One region of the Shewanella sp. 2_MG-2023 genome, then DNA from elsewhere that is predicted to be linked to it. Evidence: predicted binding sites of a transcription regulator. Region 1 holds the regulator's gene; each other region holds the start of a gene.
What was found. Region 1 encodes sigma-54, which starts transcription at its own class of promoters, with help from an activator protein. Its sites were predicted from a motif close to GTTGGCACGNNNNTNGNNT; they were not measured.
Positions count from the first base shown of each region.

Region 1 (4,291 bases):
GTTTCAACAGAAGAAGTCACAGAGCAAGCACCTGAAGAAACAGTTGAGAAGTTAATTGAAAATCAATCTGATGCCGTTATCGAAAACACTGAAAATGGTTTAGATTCGGCAGCAGCAACTGAATCTGAAACACCTGCAATAGCTAAACCTGCATCAATTGATGAGCAACCAGCTTCAGATGCATTACCTGAAACACCAGCGCTAGAGCAAACTCAATAATGACCCAAATTACCTTAACAGCTGAAAACTTGGCTAAAAGCTACAAAAGTCGCCAAGTGGTCAAAAATGTCAGTCTTACCGTTAAAACAGGTCAAATTGTTGGGCTATTAGGGCCAAATGGTGCAGGTAAAACCACCACCTTTTATATGGTCGTTGGCTTAGTTAAAAGTGATAAAGGCCGCATATTAATTGATTCAGATGATCTCACGGCAGATCCAATGCACCTGCGTGCACGCAAAGGCATTGGTTATTTACCGCAAGAAGCCAGCATTTTTCGCAAGTTAACCGTACACGATAATATTATGGCGGTGTTGCAAACCCGCAAAAGTTTAACGACTGAGCAGCGCATCGAAGAGTTAGAGCACTTATTAGAAGAGTTTAATATTACTCACATTCGCGATAGCCAAGGTATGGCATTATCGGGTGGTGAACGTCGACGTGTTGAAATCGCACGCGCATTAGCGGCAAATCCTAAGTTCATTCTGCTAGATGAGCCTTTTGCCGGTGTCGATCCTATCTCTGTGATAGATATCAAGAAAATTATTCAACAATTAAAAAATCGTGGACTTGGAGTACTCATTACCGACCATAATGTTCGTGAAACGCTTGATGTATGTGAGCGCGCGTATATTGTTAGCCACGGTGATTTAATTGCAGAAGGCACGCCTGCTGAAATCTTAGACAATCAGCAAGTCAGGTCAGTATACTTAGGTGAGCAATTCAAGCTATAGTTAGCATTCTTTAGTGCACAATATGGCATGTCGCGACCAGTATCAGTCCCACTTTTTAGTGCAATGTTCTAGACTGAACTTAAGCCAAGGTTAAGCTTAAGCCTAGAAGCAGTTTAAAAAGGTGCTAGACCCACACAATTGTTAGTCGCGATGATGAAACTCAATTAGGGATAAGCGGTAAATGAAAGCCTCACTCCAACTTAAAATGGGTCAACACCTGACTATGACCCCACAGTTGCAACAAGCCATTCGCTTATTGCAACTTTCCTCATTGGAGCTACAGCAAGAAATTCAACAAGCACTTGACTCAAATCCACTCCTTGAGCTCGAAGATGAGTTTGCTAAAGCAAAAGAACCTGTAAAAGAAAACGCCCAGCAAACCGATACTGATTTTAGTGATAACAGCCAAGTGACTGTTGAAAAAGACACCTCAACCGTAGACACCACTGAATCGTTGACCAAAGAATCCATGCCTGACGAATTACCAATGGATACCACATGGGATGAAGTTTACACAGCATCCCCAAGTTCAGGTTCTGGCGCAGTGGCTCGTGATGACGATATGCCTTTTCAGGGTGAAACCACAGAAGGCTTATATGAGCATTTAGAGTGGCAAAAAAATCTCACCCCTTTTTCTGAAAACGATCTGGTAATTGCTACAGCGATTATCGATGCCGTTGATGAACGTGGTTACTTAACCCAAACAACTGAAGACATATTGCAAGCTTTAGGCCTAGAAGATATTGAACTCGATGAAGTTGAAGCTGTACTCAAACGAGTACAGCATTTTGATCCTGTAGGCGTTGCAGCAAGAGATTTAAGCGAATGCTTGATGATTCAGCTTGGCCAATACCCTAATGAAATACCTTGTATCGATAACGTTAAGCTACTGATTGCAGAACACCTAGACTTAATTGCAGGCCGCGACTTTAGATTATTAATGCGTAAAACCAAGCTTAAAGAAGATGATTTACGCGAAGCGATTCAATTTATTCAAACGCTTAACCCACGTCCAGGGTTACAGATCACTCCTATTAAAGATGAATATGTCATTCCTGATGTGACAGTGTTTAAAAAGAGTGGCCGTTGGGTCGTTGAGTTAAATCCAGATAACATGCCAAAAATTGGTGTGAATCAGCAATATGCAGCAATGGCAAAAGGCTCAGCAAACCAATCAGACAGCCAATTTATCCGTGGTCATTTGCAAGAAGCGAAATGGTTTATCAAAAGTATTGAAAGCCGCAATGAAACCTTATTAAAAGTGGCTAATTGTATTGTGCAATTTCAACAAGGCTTTTTTGAGTTTGGCGAAGAAGCAATGAAGCCAATGGTACTTAATGACATTGCTGAAGCCGTTGAAATGCATGAATCAACCATTTCGCGTGTCACGACACAAAAGTATATGCACACCCCTAGGGGACTTTTTGAACTAAAATATTTCTTCTCAAGCCATGTGAGTACTGATGATGGCGGAGAGTGTTCTTCTACTGCAATTCGTGCCTTTATAAAGAAGCTTGTTGCAGCGGAAAACCAGCAAAAGCCACTTAGCGATAGTAAAATGGCGACGCTATTGGCAGAACAAGGGATCAATGTTGCTCGGCGTACGATCGCCAAATATCGTGAAGCAATGCTCATCCCTCCCTCAAACCAACGCAAAAGCCTATAAGCCTTTGTTATTGGAGGATGATCTATGCAAATTAACCTGACTGGGCACCATGTGGAAATTACTCAATCTTTACGTGAGTATGTACAAACTAAGTTTTCAAAGCTTGAACGACACTTCGAACAGATCAATAATGTTCACGTTGTGCTCAATGTTCAAAAGCTGCAACAAATTGCAGAGGCAAAATTACACCTCAAAGGAGGTGAAGTTTTTGCGGTATCACAGAACGCTGATATGTATGTTGCAATTGACGCCCTGATCGACAAATTAGATCGTCAGGTAATTAAACACAAAGAGAAGTTAATTAAACACTAACGATGGAACTTCGCACCATTCTGCAGCCGGCGTGCACTACCTGCGCCACGCCGGGCAGTAAGAAAAAAGTACTGGAACTTATCAGCGATTTAATGGCTGCCCAGTACCCAACCCTATCTTCACAGGCTATTTTTGAAAGTTTAATAGCACGTGAAAAAATGGGTAGTACAGGTATAGGAAATGGCATTGCGATTCCTCATGGTCGATTAACTGATATCGAAGAACCGATAGCAATTTTGATCAAGTGTGAAGAAGGCATTGAGTTTGATGCTATCGACAAGAAACCCGTGGATATATTATTTGCGCTGTTAGTTCCTTCTGATCAATGCCAACAGCATTTAAGTACGCTGTCGAGTATGGCTGAAAAACTGAGCGATAAATTAATCCTTAAGCGACTTCGAAAGAGTCATGACGCTACAGAACTTTATCAGGTTATAACTGCATGAAACTTGTCATCGTATCAGGACGATCAGGCTCAGGTAAATCAGTAGCACTAAGGGTATTAGAAGATTTAGGTTATTACTGTGTTGATAACCTACCTTTACCACTTATTGGTAGTTTACTTGAACAGCTCAAAGGCAATAACGACCTTGTCGCGATTAGCGTCGACGTTCGTAATATTGAAGAGCAAGGCAAAGTGCTAGAAGAGCAGATAGCCTTGCTTTCTGACGATACGACCATCATTAGTTTATTTTTAAATTCTAATGATAAAGTGCTGTTAAAGCGCTACAGTGAAACCCGCCGTTTACACCCTCTGTCAAAAAACCAAATTTCACTGCAAGAAGCGATTCAATTAGAAGGCCGTTTACTCGAGCCTATCGCTAAAATGGTCGATCACTACATTGATACTTCACAGCTAACGATTTATGACTTAAGCGATCAAGTCAGACAAATCTTAATGGGTAGCATTGATAAAGAATTAGTGATCCACTTTGAATCTTTTGGTTTCAAACATGGTATGCCTACTGAAGCTGACTTTATGTTTGATGTACGCTTTTTACCAAATCCTCATTGGGAAACTGAGTTACGACCTCTAACAGGTCTCGATTTACCCGTGCAGGAATTCTTAGGTAGACAGCCTTTGGTGAATAAATTCATTTGGCAAATTGAAAACTTGTTCGAAACTTGGATGCCACACCTTGAGCGTAACAACCGTAGCTACCTAACGATCGCGATTGGTTGTACTGGTGGTCAGCACCGCTCAGTTTATATTGCCGATCAACTAACAAAACGCTTTTCTAATACTAAGCATCAAGTCAGTGCCCGCCATAGAGAACTCAAACTGTGACAACTGAATTGAGTATCTCGAAAGATATCACCATCAGTAACAAACTTGGACTCCATGCAAGAGCTGCCACTAAAC
Region 1 covers NZ_JAUOSO010000023.1:55,998-60,288, forward strand. The annotation lists gene lptB (LPS export ABC transporter ATP-binding protein) at 219-950, shown strand; gene Q4600_RS19090 (RNA polymerase factor sigma-54) at 1,132-2,616, shown strand; gene hpf (ribosome hibernation promoting factor) at 2,641-2,928, shown strand; gene ptsN (PTS IIA-like nitrogen regulatory protein PtsN) at 2,931-3,374, shown strand; gene rapZ (RNase adapter RapZ) at 3,371-4,216, shown strand; gene Q4600_RS19110 (HPr family phosphocarrier protein) at 4,225-4,291, shown strand, end outside.

Region 2 (4,291 bases), on a different contig from region 1:
TCAAAAAACGATAATCTTTCCGAGGCTTCAGCAAGCGTTAATCATGATTTAGCTGGACAAATAGCCCGTTCAGCACCGCAAAAGGCGGCGAATATGTCAAATCAAATGGCGCACATTCTGCAAGCGATGCCTTCAGGTGTTGTTATTATTAATGGTGATGGACTGGTTACATTGGCAAACCCTGTGGCAACAGAGCTTTTAGGTAGACCGCTACAAGGGGCTAAATGGTTCGATATTATTAACCGCGCTTTTTCACCGCAAGAAGATGATGGTCATGAAGTCTCACTTAAAAACGGTCGAAGAGTTAAACTGGCTATTACTCCGTTAACGCCAGAACCTGGACAATTAATTGTTTTAACAGATTTAACCGAAACACGTTTATTACAGAAAAATTTGTCGCACCTCCAACGCTTATCGGCGTTAGGAAAAATGGTCGCAACCTTGGCTCACCAGGTAAGAACACCGCTTTCTGCCGCTATGTTATATGCATCTAACCTTGCTAGTCCAAAACTGAATGATACGGCTAAAAAACGATTTCAAACTAAATTAGTCGACAGGTTGAATGAACTTGAGCGACAAGTAAATGACATGCTGTTAATGGCTAAAAATAAGCAAGATGATGCATCCCAGGTGACTGACGTTGAAGATATTATCGAACCTGTACTTGCTAGTTGTGAACCCATTGCTGAAAAAAAACAGTGTCAGTTAAATTATTTTAATCAAGCTAGTGAACGAATGTTAGCTAATAGTAATGCGCTAAGTTCAGCAATTAATAATCTTGTTATGAATAGCTTAGAGGCTAATGCCACAGAAATTAGAATCATTACAGCTTCATCTAATACTCATATTAATATTGATGTTATTGATAATGGCAAAGGATTAGCAGCTGATATGCAGCAACAGATTCTAGAGCCATTTTTTACAACCAAAAGCCAAGGTACAGGTTTAGGCTTAGCAGTTGTTCAAACGGTAGTAAGAAATCATAAAGGGACAGTGCAAGTCTCATCACAACCAAATAAAGGCTGTTTAATCAGATTGTCATTCCCGATTTATCAATCGCATAAAACTCAGACGACAGGTTTCGAAAGTGAAGTGTTAAACAATGAAGCATTAGCTGATAACAACATTACAGATAACGACTTCAGTAAAACAGAACGTGGCGCAGAAAATCACAATAGCCCGGAGGCATCACATGGGTGAAGCAAAACTATTACTCGTTGAAGATGACGCATCTTTACGTGAGGCCTTACTCGACACCTTACTGCTGGCAAGCTATGAATGTGTTGATGTTGCATCTGCAGAAGATGCAATTCTTGCTCTCAAGTCAACAGAATTTGATTTGGTTATTAGTGATGTTCAAATGGAAGGCATTGGTGGTATAGGCTTGTTAAATTATTTACAGCAGCAAAACTGTAAAGTGCCAGTGCTACTGATGACCGCTTATGCAACCATTGATAGTGCGGTTAGTGCGATTAAACTTGGTGCTGTTGATTATCTAGCGAAACCATTTGCGCCAGAAGTACTACTTAACCAAGTGTCACGTTATTTACCCCTAAAGCAAAATCTTGATCAGCCTGTGGTGGCTGATGACAAAAGTTTGGCATTACTTTCTATTGCCCAGCGTGTAGCCAGTTCAGATGCGTCAGTGATGATTATGGGGCCAAGCGGTTCAGGAAAAGAGGTATTGTCACGATACATACATCAAAATAGCTCGCGTTCACAACAACCCTTTATTGCAATTAATTGTGCCGCCATTCCAGAAAATATGCTCGAAGCGACATTATTTGGTTATGAAAAAGGCGCTTTTACTGGCGCATACCAAGCTTGTCCCGGTAAATTTGAACAAGCTCAAGGTGGTACGATTTTATTAGATGAAATTTCAGAAATGGAATTAGGTCTTCAAGCTAAGCTACTGCGAGTGTTACAAGAACGAGAAGTTGAACGTTTAGGCGGGCGTAAAACTATTTCTCTTGATGTGCGTGTGCTTGCTACTTCTAACAGAGACTTAAAAGAAATGGTGGCATCAGGCGGTTTCAGAGAAGATTTATATTATCGAATTAACGTATTCCCGTTAACTTGGCCTGCTTTGAATCAACGACCAGCTGATATCTTACCACTTGCGCGTCATTTATTGGTTAAGCATGCTAAGAATGCCAATATCTCACCTTTGCCGACTTTGGATGAAGTGGCTTGTAGACGTTTGTTGACTTATCGCTGGCCAGGAAATGTTCGTGAGCTGGATAATGTGATTCAACGAGCATTAATTCTTCATACTGGAGAGGCTATTTCAACAGCAGATATCATATTAGATTCAAATGAAGTTGAATTACAGCAACCTGAACCTACTCAAGTCAAACCTGTAGCTGAAAATGAAGGACTTGGTGATGAGTTAAAAGCTCAAGAGCATGTAATTATTCTTGAGACACTTAACCAGTGTAATGGTAGCCGCAAAGACGTTGCGGAAAAGCTAGGTATCAGTGCTAGAACCTTACGTTATAAAATGGCCAAGATGCGCGATATGGGAATACAAGTCCCTGCTTAGCTTTTAGCTAGACTGCTACAAAGTAAACCTGATTTGGCTTTCGATCAGGTTTACTTGTTCACTTGCTAGTCAAACAGTCATCCATTAGTAATAAAATCACCCAAACTATCGCGTTAATTCTATTGTTGGCATCCTACTTGCTAAATCTATTGTAACTGGTTTTTAGTCGTCAAATATCCGACGAATAGGAGATTACAATGCAGATTAGCTCGAATCCTTTCTTACAAGAAATGCAATCACTTCGTGGTGAAATCTCGCCTAATCTTCGCTCACCTATCCAACCGGATATGATCCAGAAAGTAGGCAATACTTCAGGTGCAGACTTCGGAGAATTGCTTTCTCAAGCTGTTGGCGGTGTGACAGAGTTACAGAAAAACTCGGCTAATCTAGCCACTCGTTTAGAGATGGGTGATTCTACGGTAACTTTATCAGATACCGTTATTGCTCGTGAAAAATCTGGTGTGGCTTTTGAAGCGACAGTACAGGTAAGAAATAAGCTTGTCGAAGCTTACAAAGAAATTATGAGCATGCCTGTTTAGGCCTCTTTATCAGATTAGAAAGTAGGTAATTATTGTGAGTACAGATCTCGTATTAGATTCAGATACCGCTAGTAGCACAGGGATTCAGCAGGAAAATAAACCTGGTTTGATGAGTTCTTTTGGTAGTGCTGATTTTATGCGTCAAATTACTATGATTCTGGCATTAGCCGTTTGTTTGGTATTGGCTGTATTTATGATGATGTGGGCGCAAGAGCCTGAGTACAGACCGTTAGGTCAAATGGAAACAAACGAAATGATCCAAGTGTTGGACGTTTTGGATAAAAATAAAATTGCCTATAAAATTTCTGGTGATGTCGTCAGTATTCCTGAAGACAAATATCAAAATGTAAAACTATTACTAGCTCGTGCAGGCGTTGAAGCATCAAGCCAGCCAACAGATTACCTAAGTAAAGACAGTGGCTTCGGTGTTAGCCAACGAATGGAGCAAGCACGCTTAAAGCAAAGCCAAGAAGTCAATTTAGCCCGAGTAATTGAAGAACTAAATAGCGTAACTCGCGCTAAAGTTATTTTAGCTTTGCCAAAAGAAAATGTTTTTGCCCGCAATAAATCCAAACCAAGTGCAACTGTTGTGGTCAATGTTCGTCGAGGCAGTTTAGGACAAGAAGAAATTGACTCTATCGTCGATATTGTTGCTTCAGCAGTACAGGGCTTAGACCCAACGAGAGTGACTGTAACTGACTCTAATGGCCGTTTATTAAATTCAGGCAGCCAAGATGCGGCATCATCTAGAGCGCGCCGCGAACAAGAATTGGTTCAACAGAAAGAAGCTGAGTATCGTAATAAAGTCGAATCGATTTTAATGCCGATATTAGGACCTGAAAATTTTACTTCTCAGGTCGATGTGAACATGGATTTTACTGCGGTTGAACAAACGGCCAAACGCTTTTCACCTGATTTACCTGCGATTCGTAGTGAAATGACCATTGAACGTAATTCATCAGGTCAATCAATGGGCGGTATTCCTGGCGCTTTATCAAATCAACCGCCAATGGAATCAAACATCCCACAAGAAGTCGGTGAAGCAGAAACTACCTCAGTCAGTGGTGACAGCCACCGTGAAGCGACCCGTAACTTTGAGTTAGACACCACAATTAGTCATACACGTCAGCAAGTTGGCCAAGTAAGACGAGTCAGCGTGTCAGTGGCGATTGATTATAAACCAGGTGCGGTTGATGAAAATGGTGTGGTC
Region 2 covers NZ_JAUOSO010000014.1:80,662-84,952, reverse strand. The annotation lists gene Q4600_RS14670 (PAS domain-containing sensor histidine kinase) at 1-1,200, shown strand, start outside; gene Q4600_RS14665 (sigma-54 dependent transcriptional regulator) at 1,193-2,542, shown strand; gene fliE (flagellar hook-basal body complex protein FliE) at 2,740-3,081, shown strand; gene fliF (flagellar basal-body MS-ring/collar protein FliF) at 3,116-4,291, shown strand, end outside.
Region 2: fliE (flagellar hook-basal body complex protein FliE) is a predicted target of sigma-54. The motif match lies at 2,667-2,685, and genes of this name have one in related genera.

Region 3 (4,291 bases), on a different contig from region 1:
TTTCTCTGCAAAACAATTACCCACAGTGACCAGTATTTTAGTGTGTTCAGCGCAGCATCCTTTAGCCACCATGTCATCGGTGAGTTTATCTGAATTGCAGCAACATGTTGAACTGACCATCGAAGATTCTGCACCGACAAAACAGCGTGATGAGTTACAATTTGGTGGTGATAAAGTGTTTTATTTATCAGGGTTTATCATGAAGAAGAATGCGTTACTGAAAGGATTAGGCTTCGGTTGGATGCCTGAATATTTGATAGCTGAAGAGCTCGACAGCACTCAGTTAGCGATTGTTGACTTTGTTGGTGGCCATCGTTTTCGTTTCACCCCGCAGTTAGTGTCGACACTTGAGCGACCATTAGGCCGAGCAGGGCAGTTATTCACGGATTTAATTTTAGAAGAATTCGCTTTGTTTGATGAAAGCTAGAAAAATAGGAACGAGATATGGCTTATTGGTTAATGAAATCTGAACCTGATGAGTTCAGTATTGATGATTTACAGCAATGCAAAAATAAAACAGAAACTTGGGATGGGATCAGAAACTATCAAGCTCGTAATTTTTTACGGGATAAAGTAAAGCTCGGCGATACAGTCTTTTTTTATCATTCAAGCTGTAAAGTGCCAGGCATAGTGGGTTTAGCAACAGTATCATCAGCGCCTTATATTGACCAAAGTGCTTTTGATCAAACTTCAACCTACTTTGATGCTAAATCTTCCATTGATAATCCACGCTGGGTAGCAGTAGATTTAACCTATAAATCAAAATTTAAACGCATCATTACGCTGGCTGAATTAAAAGCAGATCCTAATCTGGCTAAAATGCTATTAGTCAGCAAGGGAGCAAGACTTAGTGTACAACCTGTGACTCAGCAAGAGTTTGATTACATATTGTCCCTTGAGTAAAGGTCTTAATATTGCGATTCCTATTATTAATATCAGTTATAAAGCGGATACCAAAAAGGAACTCAATTGAGTTCCTTTTTGGTAAGTGTCTAGGGCCTGTTGGTCATTTTTACTGCGTTATCGACTTTTTATGTAGAATAAGCTTTTTATGAAGAACTACACCACAAAGTCTCTGCCTTGTACAAATGACCAACAATTCGCTGCAAAAACAACCTCGAAAGATCAATAGGCCCTATCTATACGCTTGATGCCATCCGCATTGTGTTGTTTCAGTTAGTCACTCTTTTTAGCTAGATTAGTCACTTGTTTTAGCTAGATTAGTAACTCTCTTTAGCTACAATTGTTTGGCCGATAGGCGTGAGGCTCAATAATGCCAATTTGACATGTTGTATCGCAAACGGAATACCGATAATAGTCACAAAACAAGCCAGAGCATGGGTAAGATGACCAATCGCTAACCAAATACCACAGAATAAGAACCAAATAACATTACCGACCATACCTAATGGGCCCGTACCAAAATCTTCAATTCCTGATAAATGTTTGCGATTGACATTTTCTTGTCCAAAAGGCCAAAAAGCCATTTCGCCAATCACAAAGCAAGCACGTCCAAAAGGAATACCAACAATACTGATAAAACATAATAGCCCTGCTAACCACCACGCAAGTCCCATTACAAACCCGCCCATGATGAACCACGCAATATTAAATATTAATCTCAACACTGACATTGATAATCCCTTAGTTTCGAATGAATAAAATTGTTAAGTCTTTTTTAAGTCTTATGCTTAGATAGCTAGAAATGTGCCAATAATTTTTCATTGCTTATATTTTAAAGTAGGACTCATCTTAGCTTCTGTTTTATATCGATTTTATTCATTTATGCAGCTTGACCTTATCAAACAAATATATCCAACAAGGCTCATGGAATGTTATTGAATACATTCTAGGATAAGTTCGAGATAGCGGTTCTCACTAATTTTTAGGTAAAATAGTCATTAAGGTTTTTAATCATTGAATAAGTGAATCATTATGTTTGCGCCCACGCCCGTCGAGACCATGACATTTGCGCAGCGAGAAATATTTGTTAAACGTGACGACCTGATCCATCCAGACTTTAGTGGCAACAAAGCCCGCAAGTTTCAGTATTTTCTTGAAAAAGAATGTCCTGAAATCACTAAGCTGGTGGGTTATGGTTCTGCGCAAGCCAACTCTTTGCATTCGCTTGCTGTGTTGGCAAAAATGCGCGGCTGGCAGTTGGATTATTATGTTGACCATATCGCCCATTACTTACAGCAAAACCCACAAGGTAATTATTTGGCGGCACTTGATAATGGTGCCAATATCATCGAAAAGCCTGAGCATGTCACTGAAAGCCTTGATAGCTATGTGACAGAGCTTGCCAGATCAGCGTTAGATAATGAATTGTATATTCCAGAGGGCGGTCGCTGTGAGTATGCCGCTATTGGCCTTGAACAACTAGGTCAACAAATTCTCGACTGGATGCATGAAAAACACTATTCAACCCTAAACCTATTTTTACCATCAGGCACTGGCACCACAGCATTATTCTTACAACGCTTCTTTAAGATAAAGCGATTTGAGCATGAAGATTTACCAGAAGTGAATGTACTGACTTGCAGCTGCGTTGGTGGTGATGATTACCTAAGGTTGCAGTTCAATCAGTTAAGCGAAAATGCGCTTCATCACCCACGTATTATCTCTAATGGCAATAAATATCACTTTGGAAAGTTAAAACGTGAGTGTTATGAGATGTGGCAGCGCGTGTGTGCAAGTGGCATTGAATTTGAGCTGCTATACGATCCAGTGGGTTTTATTATGCTTGAACATTTTTTAACGCAATCAAGTACCGTGGATAATATAGATAACACTGCGCCGCTAATGTATTTGCATCAAGGTGGCGTGTTAGGTAATCCAAGCATGTTAGCCAGGTATCAACGCAAGTATCAGGCAAAGTAACACTCAAATAAGGCTGATGAGGAAGTAAGTCAGTTTAGGTTTTGTATTTATCGTTATTTATATTTTGGTGGGGTATTGTGCGTAAAATGGAAATTGACAAACTTGACCAGTGATTTTGTGAATAGGTCAGTGAATCTGAGAATAAGTTAGTGATTTTGTAAGTAGTGAAGTGATTTAAGAGTAGGTTCTTTTCATATTGCTCAGTTCTAATAAACGTCCGGTAATGTGTGAGAGGAAATACCGAGAAGCGATGTTTATTGAGTAACTGAGCAAATGAATAACGCAAGCGTTATAGAAAGTGTTACTTGTTAGCCGTAATCAACCATTTCATAAATTTTAACGCTTCAGTGCGCTTTGAAAAAGTTGTTTTAGTTTTACCTTGGCTGTCAGTAAAAGCTATTGAGTTTTTGTTTGATGATATTGAGTTTACAGGGAAATTAACTGTAATTTCATGACCATTAATGTTGTATGACATGTGCCACACTCCTTGTTTAAAATTTCACCTAATGGTGAGTAAGTAATAACAATAAATATCCTTAAGCAGTTGTGTTGCGTAAGTTTCTTTGTGTATTGGTTTAGTTTTGTCTGCTTAAGTTAATTGTGTTCATTACACTTACAAGTAGGCTTAAATTGATTAATTTTTTTAATCGCCAACATACTTGCTTTGAATAGTTGAACATAGCCATATGACAAACTAATGACAATTATCGACAATGTTGAACTTTGCAAAATGACTTGTAGTGTGGGTTTACTGGTGCAGTTATATGACTAACAGAAGGGTAAACAAATAAATACAAGTTAACTTAATAACATAACGGATAATATGCGTATATTTTTTATATAGCAATACATTTTTTTCAAAATAGAACAGTTTCAGACTAAAAGGTGAACTAATCAGTGTTTTTTCGGGGATAAATTCACCGAAAAATGTAAAACAACAGCAATAGTTACCAAACACTATATGTGTCGATAACTATCGCTGTGCTTTTTACTGTAAATGATTTGGTGTAAATAACTCACAGTGCTTAATTCATTTAAGCAAATTACTGGATCTATCTCGTTTAGTAAATCAACTCACCGATAGGGTTGAGCAACTTGCTAATGCCTTTGGTGAAATACAAAGGTGCATCTACAACGGTATAACATAAACAACCTTCTACTGTTTTAGGGCTGTGTTCATGTTCGCCATTAAGTAAAATGAAATCGCCTGCAGTGTAAGTGTTGTATTCATCACTGAACTCGCCAGCTAACAACAAGGTTAACTCTTCACCTTTGTGGCTGTGTTGTGGTATCTCGCCATTTTCAGCAATGTGTAGCAAACTAGCACGAGCTTGATTTTCACCAGTGTCTAAGCGTAAACGACTGACTTTGCCAATTCCTTGCCAGTGATTAACCACTTGCTGCCTGA
Region 3 covers NZ_JAUOSO010000002.1:253,836-258,126, reverse strand. The annotation lists gene Q4600_RS03455 (LysR family transcriptional regulator) at 1-427, shown strand, start outside; gene Q4600_RS03450 (EVE domain-containing protein) at 445-903, shown strand; gene Q4600_RS03445 (YccF domain-containing protein) at 1,221-1,634, opposite strand; gene Q4600_RS03440 (1-aminocyclopropane-1-carboxylate deaminase/D-cysteine desulfhydrase) at 1,936-2,883, shown strand; gene Q4600_RS03435 (hypothetical protein) at 3,185-3,358, opposite strand; gene Q4600_RS03430 (ChrR family anti-sigma-E factor) at 3,945-4,291, opposite strand, start outside.
Region 3: Q4600_RS03445 (YccF domain-containing protein) is a predicted target of sigma-54. The motif match lies at 1,697-1,715, and genes of this name have one in related genera.